Regions from separate parts of the Streptomyces sp. NPDC001980 genome, predicted to be linked through region 2. Evidence: predicted binding sites of a transcription regulator. Region 2 holds the regulator's gene; the other holds the start of a gene.
The links. Region 2 encodes HspR, which represses chaperone genes until heat shock. Its sites were predicted from a motif close to TTGAGNNNNNNNNNCTCAA; they were not measured.
Positions count from the first base shown of each region.

Region 1: dnaK (molecular chaperone DnaK) is a predicted target of HspR. The motif match lies at 8,723-8,741, and genes of this name have one in related genera.

Region 1 is NZ_JBEOYD010000038.1:13,084-23,805, reverse strand. It holds gene ABT137_RS39490 (SAM-dependent methyltransferase) at 1-144, shown strand, start outside; gene ABT137_RS39485 (nitrate reductase subunit alpha) at 223-3,906, shown strand; gene narH (nitrate reductase subunit beta) at 3,906-5,510, shown strand; gene narJ (nitrate reductase molybdenum cofactor assembly chaperone) at 5,510-6,004, shown strand; gene narI (respiratory nitrate reductase subunit gamma) at 6,001-6,723, shown strand; gene dnaK (molecular chaperone DnaK) at 6,822-8,675, opposite strand; gene ABT137_RS39460 (OsmC family protein) at 8,816-9,241, opposite strand; gene ABT137_RS39455 (vWA domain-containing protein) at 9,309-10,722, opposite strand, start outside.
Region 2 is NZ_JBEOYD010000019.1:30,315-41,036, reverse strand. It holds gene ABT137_RS27295 (helix-turn-helix transcriptional regulator) at 1-49, shown strand, start outside; gene ABT137_RS27290 (helix-turn-helix transcriptional regulator) at 12-1,076, opposite strand; gene ABT137_RS27285 (circularly permuted type 2 ATP-grasp protein) at 1,471-3,018, shown strand; gene ABT137_RS27280 (alpha-E domain-containing protein) at 3,015-3,947, shown strand; gene ABT137_RS27275 (transglutaminase family protein) at 3,949-4,791, shown strand; gene ABT137_RS27270 (sugar ABC transporter substrate-binding protein) at 4,949-6,058, opposite strand; gene ABT137_RS27265 (PA14 domain-containing protein) at 6,352-8,322, shown strand; gene ABT137_RS27260 (heat shock protein transcriptional repressor HspR) at 8,411-8,857, opposite strand; gene dnaJ (molecular chaperone DnaJ) at 8,863-10,044, opposite strand; gene grpE (nucleotide exchange factor GrpE) at 10,081-10,722, opposite strand, start outside.

The DNA of each region.
Region 1 (10,722 bases), on a different contig from region 2:
GCCTTCTCCCGCTTCTTCGACGGCCTGGAGCTGCTCGGCCCCGGGGTGATCCCGGTCTCCGGCTGGCGCCCGGAGCCGGTGGACGTGGCCGTCCAGGCGGAGGGCATCGTGCCGGTGTACGGCGGGGTCGCCCGCAAGGTCTGACCCGTCCGGGTGCCCTGAACAGGTGCGTTCCCCGGCCCGCCCCTAGCGTCGAAGCAAAGGGCGAGCGAGGGAGCGGACGTGACCGACACGCGGACACCACCGAAGGAGCCGGGCGCGGCGCTGCTGAGCGCCGGCCGGTTCTTCCGGCCCGGTACGCCCGCGCCCGATCTGCACAGTGTGGCCCTGAGCGGCGGCCGGGAGGCGGACGCCTTCTACCGGGACCGCTGGAGCCACGACAAGGTGGTGCGCTCCACGCACGGGGTGAACTGCACCGGGTCGTGCCGCTGGAAGGTGTACGTCAAGGACGGGATCATCACCTGGGAGACCCAGGAGACGGACTACCCGTCGGCCGGCCCCGACCGCCCGGAGTACGAGCCCCGCGGCTGCCCGCGGGGCGCCGCGTTCTCCTGGTACACGTACTCGCCGACCCGGGTGCGTCATCCGTACGTCCGGGGCGTGCTCCTGGAGATGTACCGGGAGGCGAAGCAGCGGCTCACGGACCCGGTACTGGCCTGGGCGGACATCCAGAACGACCCCGGGCGCCGCCGCCGTTACCAGCAGGCGCGCGGGAAAGGCGGCCTGGTACGGGCGAGTTGGGACGAGGCGGTGGAGATCGTCGCCGCCGCGCAGGTGCACACGATCAAGACGTACGGCCCGGACCGTATCGCGGGCTTCTCCCCCATCCCGGCGATGTCGATGGTGTCGCACGCGGCCGGCGCCCGCTACCACTCCCTCATCGGCGCCCCGATGCTCTCCTTCTACGACTGGTACGCGGACCTGCCGGTGGCCTCGCCGCAGGTCTTCGGCGACCAGACGGACGTGCCGGAGTCGGGCGACTGGTGGGACGCGGCCTATCTGATGATGTGGGGCTCGAACGTCCCGGTGACCCGCACCCCGGACGCGCACTGGATGGCGGAGGCCCGCTACCGCGGCCAGAAGGTCGTGGTCGTCTCCCCCGACTACGCGGACAGCGCCAAGTTCGCCGACGAGTGGCTGCACCCGCACCCCGGCACCGACGGCGCGCTGGCCCTCGCGATGGGCCACGTGATCCTCAAGGAGTTCTTCGTCGACCGCGAGACCCCGTTCTTCGCGGACTACGTACGGAGGTTCACCGACCTGCCGTTCCTGGTGACGCTCACCGAGCGGGACGGCGCGTACGTGCCGGGCAAGTTCCTGCGCGCCGCCGACCTCGGTCAGGACGGCGAGGGCGCCGAGTGGAAGACGGTCGTCCTGGACGCCGCCTCCGGCCGCGCCGTCGTCCCGAACGGCTCCCTCGGCTTCCGCTGGACGGACCCCGGCAAGGGCCGCTGGAACCTCGAACTCGGCGCGATCGAACCTCGGTTGACCCTGTACGGCAGTGAGGTGGCGGCCGGGGTCGAGGTGCTGTTGCCGCGCTTCGACACCGACGGCGGCGAACACGGGCAGGGCAGCGGGGACGTCCTGCGGCGCGGGGTGCCGGCGACCCGCCTCGGCGGTGCGAACGGCCCGCTGGTGACGACCGTCTACGACCTCCTGCTCGCCCAGTACGGCGTGTGGCGGCACGGGCTGCCGGGCGGCTGGCCCACCCACTACGAGGACGCCGACGCCCCGGGCACCCCCGCCTGGCAGGAGCGGCACACCTCGGTCCCGGCCGCCAGGTGCGTGAAGATCGCCCGGGAGTTCGCCCGGACCGCCGAGCGCTCCCAGGGCCGCTGCATGATCCTGATGGGCGCCGGCACCAACCACTGGTTCCACTCCGAGACCATCTACCGTGCCTTCCTGGCCCTGCTCCAGCTCACCGGCTGCCAGGGCCGCAACGGCGGCGGCTGGGCACACTACGTCGGCCAGGAGAAGTGCCGCCCGGTCACCGGCTGGGCCTGCCTGGCCTCCGCCAACGACTGGTCCCGGCCGCCGCGCCAGATGATCGGCACGGCCTACTGGTTCCTCCACACCGACCAGTGGCGCTACGACCGGTTCGGCGCCGACGTCCTCGCCTCGCCGCTCGGCGAGGGCAGGTTCGCCGGGATGACCGGCGCCGACTGCCTCGCGCTGTCGGCCCGTTCGGGCTGGATGCCGTCGTACCCGACCTTCGACCGCAACCCCCTCGAACTCGGCGAGGTGTCCGGCGACCCCGTGGCCAGGGCGGTGGCCGAACTCCGCGCGGGCACCCTGAAGTTCGCGTGCGAGGACCCGGACGCCCCGGAGAACTGGCCGCGCGTCCTGACCCTCTGGCGGGCCAACCTCCTCGGCTCGTCGGCGAAGGGCGCCGAGTACTTCACCAAGCACCTCCTCGGCACGCACTCCTCCCTGCGCGCCGAGGAGGCATCCCCGGACCAGCGCCCCCGGGACGTGACCTGGCGGGACGAGGCGCCCGAGGGCAAACTCGACCTCCTGCTCTCCCTGGACTTCCGGCAGACCTCCTCCACCCTGCTGTCGGACGTCGTCCTGCCGGCCGCCACCTGGTACGAGAAGCACGACCTGTCGTCGACCGACATGCATCCCTACGTGCACGCCTTCACCCCGGCCGTGGACCCGCCCTGGCAGGCACGCACCGACTTCGACACCTTCAAGGCGCTCGCCGAGCGGCTGAGCGAGCTGGCCGCGCGCCATCTCGGGGTGCGCAGGGACCTGGTGGCGGCGCCGCTCCAGCACGACACCCCGGGCGAGACCGCCCAGCCCGGCGGGGTGGTGCGGGACTGGAAGCGCGGGGAGTGCGAGCCGGTGCCCGGCCGGACCATGCCGAACCTGGTCGTGGTCGAGCGGGACTACCCGGCGGTCGGCGCCAGGTTCTCGGCACTCGGCCCGCTGGTGGAGCAACTGGGTCTGCCCGCGAAGGGGATCACCCTCAGACCCGATCAAGAGGTCGTACGTCTGAGGGAGTTGAACGGCACCGGATATCAGGACCGGCCCGCCCTCGACACGGCGGTGAAGGCGGCCAACGCCATCCTGGCACTCTCCGGCACCACCAACGGCCGCCTCGCCACCCAGGGGTTCCGCACCCTGGAGCAGCGCACCGGGCAGGAGATGGCCCACCTGGCCGCCGAGCACGAGGGCAAGCGGATCACGTACGCCGACACGCAGACCGCGCCGGTCCCGGTGATCACCTCGCCGGAGTGGTCGGGCAGCGAGTCCGGCGGCCGCAGGTACACGGCGTTCACCCTCAACACCGAGCACCTCAAACCCTGGCACACGCTCACCGGGCGCCAGCACTTCTTCCTCGACCACGACTGGATGCACGAACTCGGCGAGGCGCTGCCCGTCTACCGGCCACCGCTGGACATGAACAAACTGTTCGGCGAACCGCGCCTCGGCCCGGACGGACAACGGGAGGTGACGGTTCGCTACCTGACCCCGCACAGCAAGTGGTCGATCCACTCCGAGTACCAGGACAACCTGTTCATGCTCGCGCTCTCCCGGGGCGGCCAGAACATCTGGATGTCCCCGCAGGACGCGGACGCCATCGGGGTCGGGGACAACGACTGGGTGGAGGCGGTCAACCGCAACGGCGTGGTGGTGGCGCGGGCGGTCGTCTCGCACCGGATGCCGGCCGGCACGGTCTACATGCACCACGCCCAGGAGCGCACGGTGGCCGTCCCGAAGACGGAGACCACCGGCATGCGCGGCGGCATCCACAACTCGCTCACCCGGCTGATCCTCAAGCCCTCGCACCTGATCGGCGGTTACGCCCAGCTGTCCTGGGCCTTCAACTACCTGGGCCCGACGGGCAACCAGCGCGACGAGGTGACGGTCGTCCGGCGCCGCGCCCAGGAGGTCGAGTACTGATGCGCCCGATGGCCCAGATCGCGATGGTCATGAACCTCGACAAGTGCATCGGCTGTCACACCTGTTCGGTCACCTGCAAGCAGGCGTGGACCAACCGGCGGGGCATGGAGTACGTCTGGTTCAACAACGTCGAGACCCGGCCGGGCCAGGGCTATCCGCGCCGCTACGAGGACCAGGAGAGGTGGCGCGGCGGCTGGGAACTGAACCGGCGCGGCGCGCTGAAGCTCAAGGCCGGCGGCCGGCTGCACAAGCTGGCCGGGATCTTCGCCAACCCCAGGCTCCCGGAGATCAAGGACTACTACGAGCCCTGGACGTACGAGTACCGCAACCTCACCGACGCCCCGCTCGGCGACGACTACCCGGTGGCCCGCCCGGTCTCCCAGCTCGACGGCAAGCCGATGAAGATCGAGTGGTCCGCGAACTGGGACGACGACCTGGCCGGCGCCCCCGCCCACGGCGACCTGGACCCCATGATCGAACGCGCCCGCCAACAGGCCTCGGACAAGGTGAGGTTCGAGTTCGAGCAGACCTTCATGTTCTACCTCCCCCGCATCTGCGAGCACTGCCTCAACCCGTCGTGCGTGGCCTCCTGTCCGTCCGGGGCGATGTACAAGCGGACCGAGGACGGCATCGTGCTGGTCGACCAGGACCGGTGCCGGGGCTGGCGGATGTGCGTGACCGGATGCCCGTACAAGAAGGTCTACTTCAACCACGCCACCGGCAAGGCCGAGAAGTGCACGCTGTGCTACCCGCGGATCGAGGTCGGCCTGCCGACGGTCTGCTCGGAGACCTGCGTGGGCCGGCTGCGCTACCTCGGGGTGGTCCTCTACGACGCCGACAAGGTGACGGCGGCGGCCGAGACCGAGGACGAGAAGGCGCTGTACGAGGCCCAGTTGGGCGTCTTCCTCGACCCGGAGGACCCGGCGGTGCGGCTGGCCTGCGCGGCGGCGGGCATCCCGGACGACTGGACGGAGGCGGCCCGGCGCTCGCCGGTCCACGCGCTGATCAGCAGGTACCGGGTGGCACTGCCCCTGCACCCGGAGTACCGCACGCTGCCCATGGTCTGGTACATCCCACCGCTGTCCCCCGTCGTGGACGCGCTCTCCGAGACCGGACACGACGGCGAGGACGCCGACAACCTGTTCGCCGCGATCGACACCCTGCGCATTCCCCTCGCCTACCTGGCCGAGCTGTTCACCGCGGGCGACCCCGCCCCGGTCCGCGCCTGCCTGGAGAAGCTCGCGGCGATGCGCTCCCACATGCGGGCGCTCAACCTGGGCGAGGAGCCGGACCCGGCGGTCGGCTCCGCGGTCGGGATGCGGCCGGAGGAGATCGAGGCGATGTACCGGCTGCTGGCGATCGCCAAGTACGAGGACCGGTACGTGATCCCGACGGCGGCCGTCGGCGACGCCCGCCGCCTGGAGGAGTCGGCGCTGCCCGACGGGTGCAGCCTCGACTTCGACGGCGGCCCCGGCATGGGCGGCGACGGCCCCTTCGGCCAGGACTCGGGGCGGAAACTGCTCCCTGTGGTGTCGGTGCAGAACTTCCACGGTCTGCGCAGACGGCAGACCGCCGACACTCCCGACGAGGCGAAGGAGGACTGATGCCCTCGGACGCGGTGTTCTACCAGGCGGCGGCGCTCTGTCTCACCTACCCGGACGACGACTTCGTCGCCCGGCTGCCGCTGCTGCGCGAAGCCGCCCCGCAACTGCGGGAGTTCACCGACCACGCGACGGTGACCCCACCGCAGGAGCTGGCCGCGCACTACGTGCAGGTCTTCGACTTCAAGAACCGGCACAGCCTCTACCTCAGCTGGTGGCGGGACGGCGACACCCGCCGCCGGGGCATGTCCCTGGTCCGGTTCCAGGACATCTACAAGGCGTACGGCATGGAGTTCACCGGCGAGGAGCTGCCGGACTTCCTGCCCGCCGTCCTGGAGTTCACGGCCCGCACCGGCAACACCGACCTGCTCACCGAGCACCGCGACTGCCTGTCACAACTCCGCTGCCGGCTGACCGACTTCGGCACCCCGTACGCCTGCGTCCTGGACGCGGTCTGCGCCACCCTGCCGACGGCGCCCACCGGAGTGCGCCCATGACCACCCTCCTGTGGGGCGCCCTGCCCTACACCGCGTGCGCCCTGCTCGTCGCCGGACTGGCCTGGCGCTACCGCTACGACAAGTACGGCTGGACCAGCCGCTCCTCCCAGGTCTACGAGTCGAGGCTGCTGGACATCGCCTCCCCCGTCTTCCACTACGGCATCCTGTTCGTCCTGGCCGGCCACCTCGTCGGCCTGTTCGTCCCGGCGTCCTGGACGCGGTCGCTCGGTGTCGGCGAGCACACGTACCACCTGTTCTCCCTCTACGGCGGCACGCTCGCGGGCGTCCTCACGGTGGCCGGCCTGGCCCTCCTCCTCTACCGGCGCCGCACCCGGGCCCCGGTCCTGCGCGCCACGACGACGAACGACAAGGTCATGTACCTGGTCCTGGTCGCCGCGATCGTGCTGGGCATGACCGCGAAGCTGAGCCACACCTCCGGCGACGGCTACGACTACCGCGCCACGATCGCCCCCTGGGCCCGCAGCCTCTTCACCCTCCAGCCGAAGACGGCGCTGATGGCGGGCGTCCCGCTCCTCTACCGGATCCACACGGTCATCGGCATGCTCCTCATCGCCCTGGTCCCCTACACCCGCCTGGTCCACATGTTCAGCGCCCCGGTGCTGTACCTGTTCCGCCCGTACGTGGTGTACCGGTCGAGGGACCCGAGGCAGTTGGGCCCCCGCCCGGAACGCCGGGGCTGGGAGACCACCCGCAACTGATCTCTTCTCCGCCCGCAACCAATCTCTTGCCCCGCCCGCGACCAATCCTTTTTCCGCCGCAACGGCGCTCAGCCACGACGGCGGAATCCGGCGGTGCCTCACCCAGCCGCACCCCTCTCGTCGTCCACGATCTCGGCGTCCACCACACCCTCCTCCTCGCCCTCCGGCGCCCGCTGTTCCTCGGCCGAACCGCCGGAGGCGGAGGCGTTCGCGTACATGGCCTGCCCCATCTGCTGGCTCACGGTCGCCAGCTTCTCCACCCCCTGCCGCAGCTCGCCGGTGTCGGCGTCCCGCTCCAGCAGCGCCTTCAGCTCGGTGATCGCCGCCTCCACGTCGGTCTTCGTGCCGCCCGGCACCCGCTCCTCGTTCTCCCGGAGGAACTTCTCGGTCTGGTAGACGAGCTGCTCGGCCTGGTTCCGGGTCTCCGCCGCCTCGCGGCGCTTGCGGTCCTCCTCGGCGTACTGCTCGGCCTCCCGCATCATGCGGTCGATGTCGTCCTTGGGGAGGGCGGAGCCGCCGGTCACGGTCATCTTCTGCTCGCGGCCGGTCGCCAGGTCCTTCGCCGAGACGTGCATGATCCCGTTCGCGTCGATGTCGAAGGCCACCTCGATCTGCGGCACCCCGCGCGGTGCGGGCGGCAGGCCGGTGAGGTCGAAGACGCCCAGCTTCTTGTTGTACGCGGCGATCTCACGTTCGCCCTGGTAGACCTGGATGCCGACGGAGGACTGGTTGTCGGCCGCGGTCGTGAAGATCTCCGAACGCCGGGTGGGGATCGTGGTGTTGCGCTCGATGAGCCTGGTCATGATGCCGCCCTTGGTCTCGATCCCCAGGGACAGCGGGGTGACGTCGAGCAGCAGCACGTCCTTGACGTCGCCGCGGATGACACCCGCCTGGAGGGCGGCGCCGACCGCGACCACCTCGTCCGGGTTGACGCCCTTGTGCGGGTCCTTGCCGGTGAGTTCGCGGACCAGGTCGGTGACGGCGGGCATCCGGGTGGAGCCGCCGACCAGGATGACGTGGTCGATCACCGACACCTGCACGCCCGCGTCCTTGACGGCCTGGTGGAAGGGTTTCTTGCAGCGGTCCAGCAAGTCGGCCGTGAGCTCCTGGAACTGAGCCCGCGTCAGCTTCTCCTCCAGGTGGAGCGGCCCCTCCGCGGAGGCGGTGATGTACGGCAGGTTGATCGACGTCTCCGTCGACGAGGACAGCTCGATCTTCGCCTTCTCGGCGCCCTCGCGCAGCCGCTGCACGGCCATCTTGTCGTTGCTCAGGTCGATGCCGTACTGCCCCTTGAACCGCTTCACGAGATGCTCGACGATCCGCTGGTCCCAGTCGTCGCCACCCAGATGCGTGTCACCGTTGGTGGCCTTCACCTCGATCACTCCGTCGCCGATCTCCAGGAGCGACACGTCGAAGGTGCCGCCCCCGAGGTCGAAGACGAGGACCGTCTGCTCCTCGCCCCGGTCCAGGCCGTAGGCGAGCGCGGCGGCGGTCGGCTCGTTGATGATCCGCAGCACCTTCAGGCCGGCGATCTCCCCGGCCTCCTTGGTGGCCTGCCGCTGGGCGTCGTCGAAGTACGCGGGTACGGTGATCACCGCATCGGTGACGTCCTCGCCGAGGTAGGCCTCGGTGTCCCGCTTGAGCTTCTGCAGCACCCGCGCCGACAGTTCCTGGGCCCGGAAGCGCGTTCCGTCGACGCTCCCGCTCTCCGGGAACCGCCAGGCCGCGTCGCCCATGTGCCGCTTGACCGAGCGCGCGGTGCGGTCCACGTTGGTCACCGCCTGCCGCTTGGCGACCTCGCCGACCAGCACGTCGCCGTTCTTCGCGAAGGCCACGACCGACGGGGTGGTGCGCGCCCCCTCGGCATTGGCGACGACGGTGGGCTCACCGCCCTCCAGCAGGGCCACCACCGAGTTCGTCGTACCGAGGTCGATACCGACCGCACGTGCCATGTCCGTCCCCTTTCCGCCCGGGCGCTTCCTCGACTCCAGCACAAAACTTGAGCGAGCTGTTGTCAATGCCGGGTACCCCGTAAACGACGATGCCGCGCCCCCCGCGGAAGGGGGGCGCGGCATCGCGGCGGGTACGGCGGTCAGGCGAGCTTCGCGTCCAGGGTGATGGTGGTGCCGGTCAGGGCCTGGCTGACCGGGCAGTTCTTCTTGGCGTCCTCGGCGGCGGCGACGAAGCCGTCCGCGTCCAGGCCGGGGACGGTGCCCTCGACGGTCAGGTGGATGCCGGTGATGCCGGTGCCCGGCTGGAAGGTGACGTCGGCGTTGGTGACCAGCTTGGTGGGCGGGGTGCCGGCACCGGTCAGGGCGTGCGACAGCGCCATGGAGAAGCAGCTGGAGTGGGCGGCCGCGATCAGCTCCTCGGGGCTGGTCCTGCCGTTCGCCTCCTGGGAGCGCGAGGCCCACGTGACGGGCTGCTCGCCGATACCGGAGGAGTCGAAGGTGATGACACCGTTGCCCTCGGTCAGGCTGCCTTCCCAGACGGTGTGTGCGGTGCGCGTGGTAGCCACGGTTGTTCCTTTCGGCGATGAAGGCGAATGAACCGGTTCGCTCGCCCCCATCCGATCACATCAGGGCTCACCGCACCCGGAAGACCGGCCCACGGGGGGTGAACGGCAGGCGACGTCCGTCCGGGATCAGATAGGCGTGCTCGCGGCGCACCCGCAGGACGTCGCACCAGCCGTCGGTGATCACGAGGACCGGCGCGGTGGGCGGAAAGTCGTCGGCGCGCTGGAGCAGGTCGATGCCGGGCTGCAGGACCGTACCGCCGCGGCCGTGCACCCGGACCCGGCCGGCGATCTCGGTGGTCGGGAGGTAGCCGGCGTCGTGCGGGGCCGCGTCGCAGAAGACGACACGCGCGGCCGGTACGTCACGGGCCTCGGCGTAGGAGGCGATCGCGCCGAGGGCCTTGCCGAGCAGGGTGCGGTCCATGGAGCCGGAGGTGTCGAGGACCACGCCGAAGGTGCACCGGGCGACCTCCTCGGGCGGGAAGTACCGGCCGGCGCGCGGGATGTCCGGGGTGGACGACTGCCGGCGCGAGGGGCGGGCGTACGACCGTACGGCCTCCGGGCGCGGCACGAACTCGTCGAACCACCGGGCCAGTCGGGCGTCCCAGGGCAGCGGCGGATGGCTGAGTGCGCGGATCTCCTCGACCAGGCCGCCGGGCAGCAGGCCCCGGTCCTGTGTCTGGTGCAGGTCGAGCCCCTGGCACAGTCCGCGCCGGTAGAACTCGTCGAGGTCGACATACGCGCCGGGCGGCCCGAGCGGCGCGCCCAGCACGTCACCGCGCCCCTTGCCGCGCAGCGTGGCGAGCCGCCGCATCCTCCTCAGGTCGACGGCGATCCGGTCGTACACCTCCTCGGCCGACAGCCCCTTCAACTCGGCGTCGTACAGCAGCCCTTCGGGCATGGTGCCGACGCGCATCTCGACCAGCCAGCCGTTGATGACGTAGTCGCAGGCGATGTTGAAGAGGTAGGGGTCGCGGCTGCCGAGGCGGTCGCCGTGGCGCAGGGCGGCGTGCAGCATCTCGTGGGCGAGGACGAACCGCCACTCCTCGTCGTCCATGGTCCGCAGCGGGTTGACGTAGATCTCGCCGGCCTCGGGGTTGACCGCGGCGACGGCGATGTCGTGGGCGCGGGCCAGTTCGGCGTCGGCGACCAGTTTGATGCCGGCCGCGATGCCGCCGAGCAGCGGGTACGAGGAGACGAACCAGCTCAGTGCCTGTTCCCAGGGGCGCAGCGGGGTGGGCGGGCCGGTCATGGAGGTGCGGCGGCCGCCGGCCAGGTCCATCGCCCGCGACATGGTGCGGGTCAGCGCGTGCGCGAACCCGACCTGCCAGTCGGGGACCTGGCCGGCCCACTTGTTCCAGGAGAGGAGGAGCTGGTCGGGCTCACCGCCGCTCGTGCCACCGTGCTCGTACGCGGTCGGAATGCCGCCGGTCCGGCGCCAGCCGGCGGCGAGCCGTTCCTCGTCGCCCTCCGGGTAGGAGGCG
Region 2 (10,722 bases):
GCTCGGCTACCTCATCGGACGCTCGGGGATCCTTGATCAGGAAGGCTGACCGTGTCCGGGGCCGTGTCCGGGGCCGCGGTCGTGCCGCCCGGCGGCCGGTCCAGCCCCACCTGCGCTATCCGCACGCCCAGTTGGGTACGGCTGGCCGCGCCCAGCGTCTCCGAGAGACGGGCGATGTGGGCCCGGCAGGTGCGCACGCTGATGCCGAGGCGTTCGGCGATGACCGCGTCCTGGTGGCCCTCCGCGAGCAGCGCCGCGATGGACTGCTCCCGGTGCGAGATGCCCTCGATGCCGGTGTCGGGGAGCGGGGCGGTGAGCGGGATCGCGAGGCGCCAGAGGCGTTCGAAGACCGTGACGAAGTACTCGACGAGGGCGGGGTGGCGCAGCTCCAGGGCCATCGTGCGGTCCGCGTTCGCGGGGATGAACGCCACCGTGCGGTCGAAGAGGATGAGGCGGTCGATGACCTCGTCGAGCGTGCGGGCCTCGACCGCGTCGCCCATCAGCTCCAGGTAGTTGAGCAGGCCCTGGCCGTGCCGGGCGACGTGCGTGTACAGGTCGCGCATCCGCACGCCCCGCCCGCGCAGGGCGACGGCCCGGTGCAGCCCCTCGGTCAGCTCCGACTCCCGCCGGATACCGCCCGGCTGGACGGTCAGCACCTCCTGCGTGCAGGCCTCCGTCGCCTCGTCCATGGCCGCCTGGATCCGGGACAGCCCGTCGAGCACCCGGATGGCCGCGGTGCCCTCCGCGGAGGCCGACACGGCCTGCAACTGCCGTCCCAGACCGGCGTACCACTCGAACGCCTCGACCGCCGACCCCACCCGCCGCTGGCTGTCCGTCACCTCGTCGTACACCCCGCGCAGCAGCCGGGTCATGACCTCCTGCGGTGCGGTCGGCACCAGCCAGTCCATGTCATCGGGGTCGGGGTGCAGCAGCGCCAGCTCGAGCAGGCAGGGCACCGTGTCGGCGTCCGTGCGCGGCACCCGGCCCCGGCGCACGGCCCGGGAGTACACACGGTCCCCGACGGCGCACAGCCGGTCGGCACCGTGTGGATGCTCCTCCGTCCCGTGCCCGGCCATCGACCGTTCCACCCCCGGTTTGCTGCCTCTTCCGCAGCGCAACTATGAGCGGTCCGGACCGGGTCCGCAACACGGCTCCCCTCACGCGGGGGGCCGTAATGACCGGATGTGAACGGATATCACACCGCCTCCGCCGGCCGCGTTGCAACAAGCTGACGGTGGTGGCAGGGGGGTGTGCGCGGCATCGTGGGAGCCGCTTCCCACGGGTGCCGCCGTGCACCCGGCGGGGCCCCGGTCCATCCTCCCCCGATCGGGCCGGGGCCCCGTGCAACGCACCCACGGGGGAGGTGCGTTGCAGGGAGGGTCGCTCGCGGGCGCGTGGCGCGGCGGTCCCGGCGAATCCCCGAAATCCGCCAGTGATCGCCGCGTTACGTGCCCGCTCTAACGTCCCTCCATGGCGGACATATTCGACGCGTACGCGTTGGCCGACGCGTGGGACGAGATGTTTGTACGGCCGGGTGAGGTCAGGACCGCCTATGAGCCGGTACTGGCTGCGCTCCAGCCGATCGAACCGAGTGAACTGCGGTTCCGGGCCGACCAGATGGCCCGGGCCTTCACCGACCGGGGGGTGACCTACGCCTTCGCGGGCGAGGAACGGCCCTGGCCACTGGACCTGGTGCCGAGGATCCTCGACGCCCTGGAATGGGATCTCCTACGAAGAGGCGTGGCCCAGCGGGTGCGGGCCCTGGAGGCCTATCTGGCCGACGCCTACGGACCCGCGCGGGCCTTCGAGGACGGGGTGGTGCCCTGGCGGCTGCTCCTTGGCTCGCCGCACTTCCACCGGGCGGCGCACGCGGTGGAGCCGCCCGGCGGGGTGCGCATCCATGTGGCCGGAATCGACCTGGTCCGGGACGAGGCGGGGGCCTTCCGCGTCCTCGAGGACAACGTGCGGGTGCCGAGCGGGGTGTCGTACGTCATCGAGAACCGGCGCGCGATGACCCGGATCTTCCCCTCGCTCTTCGCCGAGCAGCACGTGCTCCCGGTGGACGGATACGCGGGGCGGCTGCTCGCCGCCCTCCGCGCGGCCGCGCCCGGCGGGGCGGCGAGCGATCCCCGGGTCGTCGTCCTCACCCCCGGGCCCAGCAACGCGGCCTACTTCGAACACGCCCTGCTGGCCCGGCTGATGGGCGTGCAGCTGGTCGAGGGGCACGACCTGGTGTGCCGGAGCAACCGGGTGTGGATGCGCACGACCCGCGGCGAGGTGCCCGTGCACGTCGTGTACCGGCGCCTCGACGACGACTTCCTCGACCCGCTGCACTTCCGCCCCGACTCGGTGATCGGCTGCCCCGGCATCCTGAGCGCCGCCATCGCGGGGAACGTCACACTCGCGAACGCCGTGGGCAACGGCATCGCGGACGACAAACTCCTCTACACCTACGTCCCGGACCTGATCCGCTACTACCTCGGGGAGGAACCGGTCCTCCCCAACGTCGAGTCCTACCGGCCCGACGAACCAGGCCAGTTGGAGGCCGTCCTCGACCAGCTCGACCAGCTGGTCGTGAAGCCCGTCGACGGGGCCGGCGGGCAGGGCATCGTGATCGGCCCGAAGGCCGACAAGGAGACCCTGGAACGCACTCGCAAAGCCGTCGCGGCCGACCCGCGCGGCTTCATCGCGCAGCGCCCGGTCGCCCTCTCCACCTCCCCCACCCTCTCGGGTGAACGGATGGCGCCGCGCCACATTGACCTGCGGCCGTTCGCCGTGAACGACGGCGACGGCATCTGGGTGCTGCCCGGCGGCCTCACCCGGGTCGCCCTCCAGGAGGGCAACCTGATCGTCAACTCCAGCCAGGGCGGCGGTTCCAAGGACACCTGGGTGCTCGCCGAGGGCCCGGCCGAACGCCCCGAGCCGGTCGACGCGGGCCCGATCCCCGCCGTCGCCCCGCGCCGCCTCGGCCCCGACGGCACCCGTGCGGTCGTACCGGAAGGAGCGCAGCAGCAGTGAACGACGTGATCCTCTCCCGTATCGCCGAGTCGCTCACCTGGACCGGGCGGTACGTCGAACGGGCCGACGCCACCGGCCGGATCCTCGACGCCTATCTGCACCGGATGCTGGAGGACCCCTGGCGCGACGAGGACGCCGCCTGCCGGTCGCTGTACGCGATCCTCGGCGTGGACGCCGGCGCGGACCGGGTGGACATGCAGCAGGTCCTCGACCAGCTCGCCTTCGACGCCCGCTCCACCTGCTCCATCGAGGGCGCGCTGGGCGCCGCCCGGCTGAACGCGCGCAGCGCCCGCGAGGCCGTCTCCTCGGAGATGTGGGAGTGCCTCAACTCCACCTGGCACGCGCTCGGCGACCGGCGCCGCGCGGCCCGCCGCACGGGCCCCTACGCCTACCTGGAGCTGGTCCGCAGCCGGGCCGCGCTCTTCTTCGGGCTGGCCGACTCGACGATGAGCCGGGACGACAGCTGGCGGTTCGTCGTCCTCGGGCGGAGCCTGGAGCGGGTGGACATGACCCTACGGCTGCTTTCGGTGCGCGTGCTGGACGCGGCGCACGCGCCGGACTGGCCGACGCTGCTCAGCGCGAGCGGCGCCGACGAGGCGTACGCACGGGTGCACACCGGCTTCGGCGACACCCCGAGAGTGGCCGAATTCCTGCTCCTGGACCGGGACTTCCCGCGCTCCGCGCTGCACGCGCTGACCACGGCCGAGGAGTGCCTGGCCGCGCTCGGCCGGCCCCGCCAGGACCCCGCCCGCTCCCCGATCGGCCGGGCCCGCACCCGGCTCGAATACCTCGACACCGCCTCCCTGGAGGAACAGCTGCCGGTCCTGCTGCGCGACCTCCAGCAGGCCTGCATGGCGTCCGCCGACGCGGTGGCCGAGCGGTTCTTCCCGTACCAGGGGCTCGTCCAGTGGGCCCAGGAAGGAGCCTGAGATGGCTCGTCGCCTCCGGATCCGGCACACCACCCGGGTCTCCTACGCGCAGCCCGCGGCCTCCTCGCACAACGAGGTCCGGATGACCCCGCTGACCCTGCCGGGACAGACCACCCTGGACGCACGGGTCACGGTGCAGCCGGCGACCGCCGTCTGGTCGTACTGGGACTACTGGGGCACCCAGGTCACCGGCTTCGACCTCCTTGAGCCGCACGAGGACCTGACGATCACCGCGTCCAGCCTGGTGGAGACGGCGGCGCCGGGCCCGCTGCCGGCCGCGCCGGGGTGGGCGGAGCTGGCCGAACGGGCGGCGGGGTCACGGCTGCTGGAGTTCGTGACGCCGACCGGGCGTACGTCGGTGCCGAAGAAGCTGGTGAAGAAGGCGCTGGGCGCCGCGGCGGGGCTGGGGCCGCACGAGGCCGCGGTGGCCGTCTCGGGGCTGGTCGCCGACCGCGTGACCTACCTGCCGGGCGCGACCGGCGTGAACACCTCCCCCGCGGAGGCGTGGGCCCAGCGGGCGGGCGTCTGCCAGGACATCACCCACCTCACCATCGCCCTGCTGCGGGGGCTGGGGCTGCCGGCCCGGTACGTCTCCGGGTACCTGCACCCGGAGCGGGAGGCGGAGCCGAACCGGCCCGTCGCCGGGCAGAGCCATGCGTGGATCGAGTACTGGGCCGGCGGCTGGTGCGGGTACGACCCGACGAACCGGGTGCGGGCCGGGGAGGATCACGTGGTGGTGGGGCGGGGGCGCGACTACGACGACGTCACGCCGCACAAGGGGATCTACCGGGGGGTGCCGGGAGGGGCGCCGGAGGTGACGGTGGAGTTCACTCGGGTCGCGTAGTCGGGCCGTCTGCCGGCCGGTGGGGGGCCGGTCGCGCAGTTCCTCCCCCAGCCGTCCCTTTTCAGCTACCCAGCTGCGGGCAGGCGTGCCTCCCGCAGCTGGGCGCACCCACAGCAGCCCCGTTCCCTGAGCCGGGAACGGGGCCGTCGGCAGGGCCCTACTTGAGACCCGCCTCCGCGCAAGCGGTCTTGTACGCGGCCGTGCAGATCTGCGAGATCTTGTAGATGCCGTCCGCGACGACGGTGTCCTTGATCTTGCTCTTGGTCACGGCGCTGACCTGCACCAGCTGGGACGGGATGTTCTTGTTGGTCGGGCTGTCGACGGTGTCCTGGGTGAGCGCGTCGAACTGGATGTCCTTGCCCTGCACCTTGTAGACGGCCATCTGGGCGGCGGCCTCGGCCTCGTCCGGGTACGGCTTGTAGACCGTCATGTACTGCTCGCCGGCGAGGATCCGCTGGATGGCGTCGAGGTCCGCGTCCTGGCCGGTGATCGGCGGCATGGTGGTCACGCCCGCCGCCTTGAGGGCCTTGACGACGCCGCCCGCCATCGCGTCGTTGGCGGAGTAGACGGCGGCGATGTTGTCCTTGCCGATCGCGCCGATCGCCTTGGTGACCTCCTGCTCGGCGATGTCCGGGTTCCAGTCCTTGGTGTCGTACGAGAGGTTCGCGGTCGTCACCTTGCCGCTCAGCTCGGACAGGGCGCCCGTCTTGAACTGCTTGGCGTTGGGGTCGGTCGGCGAGCCGTTGATCATGACGACCTTGTCGGAGGTGTCGACGTTCGAGCCGAGCGCCTCCAGCAGGGTGCGGGCCTGCACCTCGCCGACGAGCTCGTTGTCGAAGGAGACGTAGGCGTCGATCGGGCCCTCGGCGAGGCGGTCGTAGGCGATGACCGGGATGCCCGCGGCCTTGGCCTTCTTCACCGTGCCCGCGATGGCGTGCGCGTCGACGGCGTCCAGGATGATCACGTCGATCTTGTCGTCGATCATCTTCTGCATCTGCGTCGCCTGCGTGGAGGCGGACGACGCGGCGTTCTGGTAGTCGACCTTGCCCTGCTTGTTGGTGAGCTCGGCGATCTTCGACTGCATGATCGGGTAGTCGAAGTTGCTGTACCGGGTGTTGATCTTGTCCGGCATCAGCACGCCCACCGTGATGTCGTTGCCCTTCGTCGGGCTCGCGGACGTCGACGATCCTGTCGCGTTGAGCACGCCGCAGCCGGCAAGCGAAAGGGTCATCGTGGACGCGGCCACAAACATGGCTATACGACGCATACGGGGGCTCACTTCAGGTGCGTTCCGGACGTGGGCTGCTTTGCGACCCAGATGTCTGAAAAGACAACGCGTACGCCACACCCGGCGTCAAGCGGAACTACTTAACGAGTGCGCAACACCACGCTCCGCTGCATCTGTGAAGGCTCAGCGGAATCGCCTCCAAACACCCTTTACGGACCCTCCATCCAAAGGGAGTTCACGGGTAGGCAAAGATCAGTACAACCAACGCGGTTCCTCACGAGTCGACATCCGGAACGACCTTCCCCGTCGTACGGATACGACCAGAGGATCGAATGAACCCAGCCAGAAGCGCCGCGGCCGCCGCCGTGGTGCTAGCCACCGCCGGCACGCTGCTCGGCGGCGCCGTCGTCACCGCCTCGGCGGCCACAACCTGCTCCTCCCCCGTCTTCAAAAGGCAGTTGTTCGCGAACACCACGTTCAAGGGCACCCCGAAGAAGACGGACTGCGACTCCTCGGTCAACGAGAGCTGGAGCGGCGCTCCGGCGTCCGGCCTCCCGAAGGACAACTTCGGGGTGCGCTGGAGCGTGACCCGGGACTTCGGCTCCGGCGGCCCCTTCGCCCTCGCCGCCTCCGGCCTCGACGGCATCCGCGTCTACCTCGACGGCAGCCGCAGGATCGACCTGTGGAAGAACACCACCGGGACGGTGAGCAGAACCGTCAACGTGACCGTCCCGTCCGGCAAGCACACCCTCCGCGTCGACTACGTCAACTGGACCGGCAGCGCCAAGGTCAAGGTCACGTACACACCCCGCACTTCGGCCTCCGTCGACAAGGTCAGGCCCCTCACCCCCAGGGACCCGCTCGTGTCGTACGACACGGCGAGCAACACCACGAAGCTCAGCTGGGTCAGGAACACGGAGATGGACCTCGCGGGCTACCGGGTCTACCGCCGCCTGCGGGGCAGCACGACCTGGACCCGGCTGACCACCACCACCGCGACCTCGTCCACCGACACCCCGCCGGCCACCGGCGCCGTCTACTACTACGAGGCCCGCGCCTACGACAAGGCCGGAAACGAGTCCACCGGCACCGCAGACCAGCAGGTCACCAGCATCACCCTGGCGACGCCGGGCGGGCTCGGCACGTCGGTCACGGACACCACGGCCGAGGTGTCCTGGCGGGCGGTGCCGGGCGCGGTGAAGTACCGGGTGGTGCGCACCGATCCGAACGGCACCGAGCAGGCCACCGTCGTCAACTGGAACCACCTCAGCGACGACACGCTCCACCGCAGCTACACCTACACGTACAAGGTCGCCGCGGTGGACGGCTCCGGTCACCTGTCGCCGTACAGCGACACCACCAGCGCCCACCGTCCGCCCGCCGCGCCGCGCGATCTCACGGCGACGGCGGAGGCCGGTGCCGCGCTGCTGAGCTGGACGGTCGAGCCGGGCGACGCCAACGTCCTCGCCTTCCACGTCTACCGCTCGACGACCCTGCCCGTCAGCACCACGGGCGAGCCGGTGTCGTGCTACATCACCTACACCGAACTCGCCGACGGATCACGGCGGTACAGCTGCGACGACGACTCGGCGCAGGAGGGCACCACGTACCACTACGTGGTGACGACGCAGGACCAGGCGAACAGCGTCTCGCTGCCCACGGACCCGGTCACCGTCACCCCGCTCGAATCGGACAAGCCGCCCGCGCAGGTGACCGGTCTGACGGCGACGGCCACGGAGTACGGCATCGAGCTGGACTGGGACGACAACACCGAGCCCGACCTGAAGCGGTACGCGGTCTACCGGGGCACGGTCCTCGGCGAGGAGGGCGAGGAGCAGGTCTGTTCCGCCGGTGAGTGGGCGCATCTGCCGGCCGGCACCTCGCACTTCCGGGACGTGCGGACGCCGGACGGCGACCACGCCTGCTACTGGGTCGACGCGATCGACAACGCGAACAACTCCAGCAGATGGCTGGGGCCCGTGACCGCGGTCGCCGTCGACGAACTGGACCTGACCCCGTCGGTGGCGACCCCGGAGGGCTCCCCGCTCACCCTGACGGCGGACACCCCCGACGCGGGCGGCGTCCACCTCGCCTGGAACGCGGTCGACTCGGCGACGGGCTACCAGGTCTACCGCTGGAACCCGGCCACGCAGACGTACGAGAAGCTGGCGGCCACCACCGACCGCTCGTACGACGACACCACGGCCGCCCGCGGCACCACCCACTACTACTGGGTGACCGCGCTGTACGCCGACGGCACGGAGTCGGCACCGGGCGCGGAGTGGGCGATCCTGGAGCCGTGACCGGCATGCGAAAGGGCCCGGAGGTGCGCCTCCGGGCCCTTTCCCACTGCTGCTCGGTCCTTGCTCGGTCCCTTGCTCAGTCCCTTGCTCAGTCCTTGGCCTTCTTCGGCCGCCACACCACCAACGCGCTGGTCTGCTGGACCTCCTGGTACGGCACCAGGTCGCGGCGGTAGGACGCGTGGACGGCGGCCTCGCGCTGCTGCATCGCGGTCGCCGCGCCGTCGACCGCCGCCTGGAGCTCGGCCACGCGCTGCTGGAGCGCTATGACCTGGTTCTCCAGTTCGATGATGCGCTTGATGCCGGCCAGGTTGATGCCCTCGTCCTGCGACAGCGCCTGCACCTGGCGGAGCAGCTCGATGTCGCGGGCCGAGTAGCGGCGGCCGCGCCCGGCCGTGCGGTCGGGGGAGACCAGGCCGAGGCGGTCGTACTGGCGCAGCGTCTGCGGGTGCAGTCCGGAGAGCTGGGCCGCCACCGAGATGACGTAGACCGGGGTCTCCTCGGTCAGTTCATACGGGTTACGTCGACGGCCGTCCATCTCTGTCATGCTCCCTTCGCGGCCTCGAACAGCTCGGCCCGCGGGTCCTCGCCCGCGGTCGCCTCGCGATACGCCTCCAGTGCGTCACGAGCATTCCCCGACAGGTCCTTCGGGACACTCACCTCGACGGTGACCAGGAGGTCGCCGCGGGTGCCGTCCTTGCGGACCGCGCCCTTGCCACGGGCGCGCATGGTGCGGCCGTTGGGCGTGCCCGGGGGCAGCTTCAGGGTGACCGGCGGTCCGCCCAGGGTCGGGACCCTGACCTCGCCGCCGAGCGCCGCCTCGGTGAAGGTCACCGGGACGGTCACCGTGAGGTTGTCGTCCTTGCGGCCGAACACCGGGTGGGCGTCCACGTGCACCATGACGTACAGGTCGCCCGCGGGGCCGCCGCGTTCGCCCGGTGCGCCCTTGCCGCGCAGGCGGATGCGCTGGCCGTCGGTGACCCCGGCGGGGATGCGGACCTGCATGGTCCGGGACGACTTGGCCCGGCCGCTGCCCTTGCAGTCGAGGCAGGGGTGCTCGGCGATCAGGCCGCGGCCCTTGCAGTCGGGGCAGGGGTCGGTGAGCGAGAAGCCGCCGCCGGATCCCCGCGCCACCTGGCCGGTGCCGACGCAGGTCGGGCACACCCGTGGGGTGCCGTTCTTGTCGCCGGTGCCCGAACAGGCCTTGCAGGGGGCCTGCGAGGACATCCGCAGCGGGACCGTGGCGCCCTCGATGGCCTCCGTGAAACTCAGCGTGACCTCGGACTCGATGTCCTGGCCGCGCCGCGGCTGGGTACGGCCGGCCGTGCCGCCGCCCCGGTTGAACAGGCCCCCCAGGACGTCACTGAAGCCGCCGCCGCCACCACCGAAGCCGCCGCCCCCGCCCTGGGCGTTGCCCCCGAAGAGGTCGCCCAGGTCGAAGTTGAAGTTGCCGCCGCCCGCGCCCGGCCCCGGGCGGAAGCCGCCGTTGCCGAAGAGGGCGCGTGCCTCGTCGTACTCCTTGCGCTTCTTGGGGTCGCCGAGTATGTCGTTCGCCTCGGAGATCTCCTTGAAGCGCTCCTCGGCCTTGGCGTTGCCCTTGTTGGCGTCCGGGTGGAACTCGCGGGCGAGCTTCCGGTACGCCTTCTTGATCTCGGCCTCGGTGGCGTCCTTGGGGACGCCGAGGACCTTGTAGTAGTCCTTCTCGATGAAGTCCTTGGTGCTCATCCCCGACGCCCCTCCTTCCACGTGTTACCTACGACTTCAGCCCTCCTCAGGGCCGTTGTCCTTCTCGTCCCCGGCCGCCGGGGCCTCTTCGGTCCCCTCGGCCTTCGCCGCCGTCGCTCCCGGCTGCGGTTCGGCGACCGCCACCCGCGCGGGGCGGATGGTGCGCTCGCCGATGCGATACCCGGGCTGCAGGATGGCCACGCACGTCGTCTCGGTGACGTCCGGCGCGTAGCTGTGCATCAGCGCCTCGTGGATCGTCGGGTCGAAGGGCTCGCCCTCCTTGCCGAACTGCTGCAGGCCCATCTTCGCCGCGACCGTCTCCAGCGACTCGGCCACCGACTTGAAACCGCCGACCAGTTCGCCGTGTTCCCGCGCGCGGCCGATGTCGTCGAGCACGGGCAGGAGTTCGGTCAGGAGGTTCGCGATGGCGATCTCCCGCACCGTGATCCGGTCGCGCTCCACCCGGCGGCGGTAGTTCTGGTACTCGGCCTGGAGACGCTGGAGGTCCGCGGTGCGCTCGCCGAGCGCGGTGCGCACCTGGTCCAGCTGCGCCGTCAGACCGGCCAGCTGTGCGCTTGAGTCCCCGGCCGGGGCCGCCCCCTGTGCGGGAGCGGCCTTCGGCGCGGCGTCGTCGGGGGTGGCGCCGGAGGGGACGTCGGGCTTCTCCTCGAAGCCCGG